Regions from separate parts of the Paenarthrobacter sp. NEAU-H11 genome, predicted to be linked through region 1. Evidence: riboswitches for the same ligand, from Rfam matches in the RefSeq annotation. Region 1 holds a riboswitch; the other holds the start of a gene.
The links. A riboswitch is a leader RNA that binds a small molecule or an ion and turns the genes downstream of it on or off. The one in region 1 is predicted to bind thiamine pyrophosphate.
Positions count from the first base shown of each region.

Region 2: it holds a riboswitch for thiamine pyrophosphate, as region 1 does, so the genes downstream of both, thiO (glycine oxidase ThiO) here and ACQ3DC_RS06205 (ECF transporter S component) in region 1, are expected to answer to the same signal.

Region 1 is NZ_JBNZGA010000003.1:309,689-313,893, reverse strand. It holds gene ACQ3DC_RS06220 (iron-containing redox enzyme family protein) at 1-703, opposite strand, end outside; gene ACQ3DC_RS06215 (DUF4383 domain-containing protein) at 690-1,259, opposite strand; gene ACQ3DC_RS06210 (heme-degrading domain-containing protein) at 1,386-1,928, opposite strand; TPP riboswitch at 2,015-2,155, shown strand; gene ACQ3DC_RS06205 (ECF transporter S component) at 2,220-2,843, shown strand; gene ACQ3DC_RS06200 (ABC transporter ATP-binding protein) at 2,843-4,205, shown strand, end outside.
Region 2 is NZ_JBNZGA010000001.1:331,241-335,445, forward strand. It holds gene ACQ3DC_RS01490 (thiazole synthase) at 1-774, opposite strand, end outside; gene thiS (sulfur carrier protein ThiS) at 780-1,016, opposite strand; gene thiO (glycine oxidase ThiO) at 1,013-2,332, opposite strand; TPP riboswitch at 2,327-2,444, opposite strand; gene thiE (thiamine phosphate synthase) at 2,473-3,228, shown strand; gene ACQ3DC_RS01510 (RNB domain-containing ribonuclease) at 3,305-4,205, shown strand, end outside.

The DNA.
Region 1 (4,205 bases):
AATCGACGTAGGCGCCGTATTCGTCCGCCATTCCCAGGCCTCGCAGGGTGCGGGCGAAAAGTGCGCTGTGCATCCGTTCGGGACGTCCGCCGCCGTACTCATCCGCCTGGATTTCCACCAGCGCGGCCTTGGGGCGCCCGGCCAGCCGGGGAATGGCAAAGGTATGGGGATCCGCCTCCTTCAGCTGGTAGATGGACTTATGGATCAGGAATTCCTTGAGCTGGTCCAGGCTGGCCTTCTTTGCCACGTACCGTGAGAGGCTGGGGCCGGTGTCGCGGGCTGCGAGGCTGAACAGGACATCGGCCACGGCATCGCTGGTGGGACGCGAGGCCGCGGGAAGCTCCAGTTCGCCGGCTGCTTCCCGGGCGGCCAGCCTGAGCGCTGACTCGAACGGTTTTTCCAGCAGGCGGCGGACCTGGATCAGTCCCGGCGCCCATTCCCACTCATCGCTGACGCCTTCGAGTCCGCTGTAGTGGAGCTCGTAGAGGCAGAAGAGCGTCAGCTGGAGATCGTCGTCGCCAATGATGTCCGGGGTGGCAGCCAACTGGCCGGTGACCGCCCGGTGCAGCGCCGCGGTTCCGTCATCCAGGGTTCGGTCATCGGCGGTGCGGCCGCAGGGGCGGGTGCCAAGGGTGCCGGGCGCCTCCGTGAGAAGGGCGAACAAGGCGGTGCTGGCAGGACCGCGCGCTTCAGGGATTTTCATAGTGCTCCTTCAGGTGCGGCGTTGGTGCCGGTTCCGTGACATCGTCGCTGAGGCTTCCTGACCGGTTGCCGCTGTCGCCGCTGTTGCTGCTGTCGCTGCTGGCAACGCCTGCGGGAACGGCGGGGCCTCGGGCGGCCAGGATGATGGCCAGCGCAATCATGGCCAGGCCGAGTGCCAGGTGCAGCCAGTCGTCTGCGTTGTTCGCGGGGAGGAAATTGGCAGGCGTGGTGTCGCCCGCAAGGAAGCCGTACAACCACAGGAGCAGGTAGGTCACGCCCCCGTAGATGAGGAAGTTCCTGGCCTGGGGATGCGTCCGCGCCATCAGGACCCCTGCAATCCCGAAGAGCAGGTGGAGCGCGTTGAGGAGAATGGACACTTGGAAGACGCTCAGTAGCAGCGCCCCTGAACCAGGTCCTGCAAGGCCCAACGAGCCATAGTTGGAGGTAACGCCCGGGATGAAGCCCAGGACGCCGAAAAGGACGAAGACTATTCCCGTTCCGAGGGCGGCCTTTTGCAGGCGTGTTCGCGGGCCCGCCAGGCGGGTGCTTGCTGCCATGTCCTGTTCTCCTCAAAACCCGGGAGACAACATAGTAAGCATGATTACTAATAAATGCTAAGCAGCCTTTGTATTCTGCTGCCGGTGGACGTGCGTGCAGTGTGGGTCAGTCCGCCAGCCTTGGCATTAGTCCGCCCCCGCGGAGTGGAGCATTTCGCGCAGGGCTTCGACCACCAGGTCGTGATCCTGCACTTGGGGAAGCCCTGAAACCGTAACGGTGGCCACGGCGCCCACTCCGGTGACGTACAGCGGGAAGGAGCCGCCGTGCGCGGCGTACCGGCCCTGGTCGAACCATCCCTGGTCCTCGATCCGGCCGCCGCGAAGCCGGCCGCGCAATCCCACCAGCAGTGAGGGGACCTCATACCGTGCCGCCGTGCGCTGCTTCGCCCGGATCCAGTGATCGTTATCCGGCGTCGCACCGGGCAGCGCCGCATGGAACAGAACCTGCCCGCCCTTCGTGATGTCAATCGCGATGGGCAGCCCGCGCTCCTTGCCCAGCTCCACGAGGAGCAGTCCCAGGTTCAGGGAGTCGTCGAGGGAGAAGCCTGGAAACTGCAGTTCCCGGACTTCGCCTTCAATCCGGGCGATCAGTGCCGCCAGCGATCCCTCCGGCTGGATGGCATCGGAATCCGGGTCGAAGTCGGTCACATGCGGGGAATTGGCAGCCATGGCCCACAATCTACCCCCGCCGCGGTGTAAACTGGACAACGCCCAACAGGGTATTTCTGCAACGAATCATTTCAAGCAAAAGCAACATTCAACGACAGGGGAGCGCCGCCGTCGGGCATCACTGGCAATGCCAGGATCCGCAGGTGGGCGCTGAGAGTGCGGGCAGCCGCAGACCCTCGAACCTGATCCGGTTAGTACCGGCGCAAGGGAGTCGAGTTCTCGAAGTGCGCGCAGCGGCAGCAGTGCCGGCAGCCGCGTCCACTTTCCCCTCCTGTTCCTCAGGAGGATCACATGGCAACAACAGCAGTCAAGAAGACCAGCAGCAAGTCCTGGCGCGTCGTGGACATCGTGGTGGCGGCCCTCATTGCCATCGCCGGCGGTGTCATTTTCTGGGCCTGGTCCCAGGGCGCGGCCGCAGTGTCCGGCCCCATGAACGCCACCTACCCGCCACTGACCGGCCTGATCGCCGGCGGCTGGATGATCCCGGCCGTGCTGGGCATGCTCATCATTCGCAAGCCCGGCGCCGCGCTGTTCTGTGAGACGGTAGCCGCCACCGGTGAGCTGCTCATGGGGTCCCAGTATGGGGCTTCCGTGCTGTTCTCCGGCTTCGTCCAGGGCCTCGGCGCCGAGATCATCTTCGCCATCTTCGTGTACCGGAAGTTCAACCTGCCCGTGGCACTGCTGGCCGGTGCCGCCGCCGGTCTCTTCTGCGGCCTCAACGACTCCTTCGCTCCGTGGGGCTGGAACATCGCCTACTCCGGCGGGGACAAGCTGGTGTACATCGTCTTCACCGCCATCTCCGGCGCGATCATCGCCGGCGCCCTGTCCTGGATCGCCACCCGGGGGCTGGCCAGGACCGGGGTCCTGAGCTCGTTCGCGTCGCGGAAGGCAGCTACGGAGCCTGTTTTCTCCTGATGTCGGCACCTTCCCGCCAGGGCGCGCCCACCGCAGTGCGTCCCGCCGCCGTCACGGCCCGCGGCTGGGGCTGGCGGCATGCCGGGCGCACCAGGCCGGCGGTCCATGCCCTCGACCTGGACATCCGTCCGGGAGAGCGGGTGCTGCTTTTGGGGCCTTCCGGCGCCGGCAAGTCCACCCTCCTCCATGCTTTGGCGGGGGTCCTGGGGGATGTGAACGACGACGGCGGCGCGGCCGGCGATTCCGACGAGTCGGGTTCGCTGCTGGTTGACGGAGCCTCCCCCCGCGAGCAGCGCGGGCGCGCCGGCCTTATGCAGCAGGATCCCGAGACGCAGGTGGTCCTGTCGCGCGTGGGTGACGACGCCGCCTTCGGCGCCGAGAACCTCGCCGTGCCCCGCCACGCCATCTGGAGCCGCGTGCACGAGGCGCTGGACGACGTCGGACTTTCCCACCTCCCGCTGGACCATCCGACGTCGGTACTCTCCGGCGGGCAGAAACAGCGGCTGGCGCTCGCAGGCATCCTTGCCATGCGTCCCGGCCTGATCCTGCTGGACGAGCCGACGGCCAACCTGGACCCGGCCGGCGTGCTGGAGGTCCGCGACGCCGTGGCGCGGTGCCTGGACAAGACCGGCGCCACCCTGGTGGTGGTGGAGCACAGGGTGTCCGTGTGGAAGGACCTGGTGGACCGGATCGTGGTGCTGCAGCCCGGCACCGACGCGAAGGACGCCGTGCTGCTGGACGGTCCGCCGGACCAGGTGCTCAGGGAGGCCCGGAGCATGCTGATTGCTGCCGGGGTGTGGGTGCCCGGCTATGTTCCGGACACCCGGCTGCGTGCGGCGGATCCAGCCAGCGGGGCGGGTGGCCTCCTGCTCGCTGCCGAGGAACTGGCGGTGTCCCGTGAACGGGCGCGGCGCAGCGGCTTCCGGAAGGTTCCGCCGGTACCCGTGCAGGCAGGTATTTCCGCGCAGGTCCGGGCCGGGCACGCCTTGGCCGTCACGGGGCCGAACGGGGCCGGGAAGTCCACGTTTGCCCTGACGCTTGCCGGGCTCCTGGAGCCCGTGGCCGGCAAGGTTTCGGCCACGCTGGACCTGAGCCGCGGCGCCGGAATAGACCCGTACAAGTGGAAGGCCGATCAGCTCATCGAGCGGATCGGCACCGTGTTCCAGGAACCCGAACACCAGTTCGTCACAGGGAAGGTGCTGGACGAACTGCTGTTTGGCCCCCGGCACCTTGGCCATGGTGAGGAGCGCGTGGACGAACTGCTGGAGCGCCTGCGGCTTACCCATCTTGTGGATGCCAACCCCTACACGCTTTCGGGCGGGGAGAAGCGGCGGCTGTCCGTGGCAACGGTCCTGGCCGCGC
Region 2 (4,205 bases), on a different contig from region 1:
CGCGTGTTCACGGCGAGGTATGCGACCTGCCGCTTTCGCCAGCCTACCTGCGATGACGGCGTGCTTGAAGGCGGCGCCCATCATGGCCGGGTCCTGTGCCCGGGTCACCGCCGTGGCCAGGAGCACGGCATCACATCCGAGTTCCATCGCGAGGGCGGCGTCGGACGCCGTGCCGATTCCCGCATCCAGCACCACCGGAACCGAGGCCCGGGACACGATGAGCTCGATGTTGTGCGGGTTGAGGATGCCCAGGCCGGTGCCAATGGGCGAGCCGAGCGGCATGACCGCGGTAGCTCCCAGGTTCTCGAGCCGAAGCGCCAGGACGGGGTCGTCATTGGTGTACGCAAAAACCTTGAACCCCCGGTTGACCAGCTGTTCGGTGGCGTCCACGAGTTCCACGGCATCCGGCAGGAGGGTGTGTTCGTCAGCGATGACTTCCAGCTTCACCCAGTCGGTTTCCAGGGCCTCCCTGGCGAGCTCCGCGGTGAGGACGGCGTCCCGGGCAGTGAAGCACCCCGCCGTGTTGGGCAGGACCTTGATGCCGTGGTCCAGGAGGAGCTGGAAAAGCGAGCCTGCCTCCTGGGGTGAATAGCGGCGCATGGCCACGGTGGTGAGGGAGGTGCCGGAGGCCAGGAGCGCGGCGCCGAGGCCGTCAAGGCTGGGCGCGCCGCCCGTGCCCATGATGAGCCGGGACGCGAGCGCGACGCCGTCGATCACCAGGGGATCATGAAGGTCCGGCCGGGTGCCGTCGAGGGTGCTGCGGGTTTCCGTCATGGTGTTCAGCCTCCCTGTACTGCCGTGACAAGTTCGACGTCGTCACCCTCGGAGAGTGCGGTAGCGAACCATTGGCTCCGGGGCACCACCTGGGCGTTGCGCGCAACGGCGACGCCCAATTTCCGGCCGTCGGTTGCGTGGCCGTCAGCGGCCAGTGCGCGGCCGGTGACCTCGGTGACGAGCGTGGTGATGGACGCGCCGTCGGCGACTGTATGTCCGGTTCCGTTCAGGGTGATGTTCATGCTGTCTCCTTGGGGTTGGGTAGGGTGGCCGCTGCAGCAGGCCGAACGGCGACGCCGGAAAAGCGGCCGGGATTGAAGGGTGCCCAGCGGGGGTCCTCCCTGCCTTCGAGCAGGTCCCGGCATATCGCCGCCGCTGCCGGGGTGAGGAGGACGCCGTGGCGGAAGAAGCCGGTGGCAATGATGAGCCCTTCCACGCGGCTTTGCCCTGAAGGGCCGTCCTCCAGAGAGACCCGCCCGAGCAGCGGGGCGTTGTCAGGTGTGCCGGGACGGGCCCGGGCTGTGCATTCCAGCAGCTCAAGTTCCGCCACCGCAGGCACCAGGACCTGGGCGTCGCGCAGCAACTGGTAGACGCCCCCTGCCGACACTGCCCCCGCGCTGGTTCCGCTGTCCTTCCCCAGTGCGTCCTCACGCTGCGTTGCCCCGATCACCACGGTGCCGTCCTGCCGGGGGACGATGTACACAGGGATCCCGCGGACCAGTCCGCGGACGGTGGAGGTCAGCAGCGGCTGGAGGTGGGCGGGGACGGCGAGGCGAAGGATGTCACCGTGGACCGGCCGCAACGGCAGGTGCAGCTTTTCCGGCAGCCCGGTCAGGGCCGCAGCGTGCAGTCCGTTGGCCACTACGGTCTCCCTGGCCGCCACCGTTCCTCCGCCCTCCAGCGTGACACCGGCGACGGCTCCGTCCCGCCAGAGCAGGCCCGCTGCCCGGTCCGGCACGGCGTAGCCCTCGGCGGCTCCGGCCACGAAGCTTCCGCCGGTTCCGCCGGCGTGCCGGGCCAGGGCACGGCGGAAGCAGGCGACCAGCAGCCTGGGGTCCACCTGGTGGTCCGCCGGTGTATTCAGCGCCGAGGCAATGGCCGGGCTCAACAGCGGCTCCCGGCGCCGGGCTTCACGGATGGTGAGGGGCTCAACCGTCAGTCCATGGGCCTGCTGCACCTCGCGCAGGTCCAGCAGCGCCTGCCGGTCCGCAGCGTCGGCACCCACGGCGAGGGTCGGCGTCGTAAGATACCCGGGATCCGAACCGGCAGCCGCGGCAAGGCCAGCGGCGAAACCCGGCCAGCGCCCGGAGGCCTCCAGCATGAGCTCCAGGAGGTCCTCCTCCTGGTAATGCAGTTCGCTCACCGGGGCAAGCATCCCCGCCGCGGCCCAGCTGGCACCGGAGCCGGGGGCGTCATCGATTACCACCGCTGAATGTCCGGACCGCCTCGCCTCCCAGGCGATGCCGTGGCCGATGACTCCCCCGCCGATGACCGCAACGTCGGCCTTGAGTGCGGAGCCGGGCGCGGGCCGGTACGGGGCGTCGAGCGCATTGGGCATAAGTGTCTCCTTCCCTACGCCGGTATTAGCCGGATCAGGTCAAGCGGTCGGCTCTGACGCCCTCTCAGCCCGGCGCTTTATGACAGCTGCCGCGGCTCCCGCAGTACGAGGCCCAGTGTAGAGGAACTAGGCTGGCACCCATGAATGTGTCCCACCCTCCTGCCGCTGCATCCCCCGTCCCGGCTACCGACGCCTTTCTCAACGCCGAAGGCAGTTCCGGCGTGCAGGCCGCACGCCTCTACCTCTGCACGGACGCGCGCCGGGAGCGGGGCGATTTCGCGCAGTTCGTCGATGCCGCCTTCGCGGGCGGGGTGGACATCATCCAGCTGCGGGACAAGTCCATCGAAGCCGCCGAGGAGCTGGAGCTCCTGGCCGTACTCAAGGAATCGGCGGTGCGGCACGGCCGGCTGTGGGCGGTGAATGACAGGGCGGACATCGCCGTGCTGTCCGGAGCCCCGGTGTTCCATATCGGCCAAAAGGACCTGCCCCTCAAGGCGGCCCGGACGCTGTTGAACGGCAACGCGGCCATCGGCCTGTCCAGCCACAGCCCGGAGCAGGTGGACGCCGCCCTGGCTGCCGCCGCCGGCCCCTCGGCGCTGGACTACTTCTGCGTGGGGCCGCTCTGGGCAACACCCACCAAGCCCGGACGGGCCGCCGTCGGGCTTGACCTGGTGAGGTACGCCGCCACGGCTGTTGCCGGGGCGGACGGGCAGGAGGACACGCCCGACGGCGGTGTCCCTTGGTTCGCGATTGGCGGCATCGACCACTCCAACGTCGAAGATGTGGTGGAAGCCGGCGCACGCCGAATCGTGGTGGTGCGGGCCATTACCGAGGCTGACGATCCGGCCGCGGCCGCCGCTTCGCTCCTCAGCGCCCTGGACGCCGCCCGCCCATAATCCCGCGCCGGAACTGCCGTGCCTCTCCGGGCCGCTTCCGTGCACTATTGACGAAATTCGGGCTACGCTGATTTTCGTGTCACACCATCGGCTGGCCCCCAATGTCCACGAGCACACCAACGCACTCGAAGCGGCGCTGGGCGCGCTCCGGAGTGAGCTTGAGCTGCCGGGCGCCTACCCTGATGATGCCGTGAAGGACGCCGAGGCCGCGGTGTCCGCATTGCAACTGCCGTCCCATGACCTGACTTTCGTTGAATTCATTACCATCGATCCGGCATCGTCCACCGACCTGGACCAGGCGCTGTTCATCGAGCGGGACGGCAACGGCTACCACGTTCTCTATGCCATCGCCGACGTGCCGGCGTTTGTTACTCCGGGCGGGCCGCTGGACGCTGAGACGCGGCGTCGGGGACAGACTTTTTACACGCCGGACGGCCGCATACCGCTGCATCCCGAAGTCATCAGCGAGGGGGCGGGAAGCCTCCTGCCGGGACAGGACTGTTCCGCGTTCGTGTGGGACTTCCGTCTTGACGTTGACGCGGAGGTCACGGCCGTGGCCGTGCGGCGTGCCCGGATGCGCAGCCGCACCAAGCTCAGCTACAAAGGCGCCCAGGCGGAACTGGACGCCGGCAGCCCTTCCCCTGTGCTGCGCCTCCTTAAAGAGGTGGGGCTCAAGCGCGTGGAGCTGGAGCGCGCCCGGGAGGGTGCCAGCCTGAACATGCCGGACCAGGAGATTGTCCAGCTTCCCGACGGCGGCTACCGGATTGCCGCCGCCCCGCAGCTGCCCGTGGAGGACTGGAACGCACAGATATCGCTGATGACCGGCATGGCAGCCGCACAGCTCATGCTGGCCGGGAAAGTGGGCATCCTGCGCACCATGCCGGCCCCGGACGAGCGTTCCCTGAACCATTTCCGGCTGCAGACAGAGGCCCTCGGAAAGCCCTGGGACGGCGAAGTCAGTTACGGCGAATACCTCC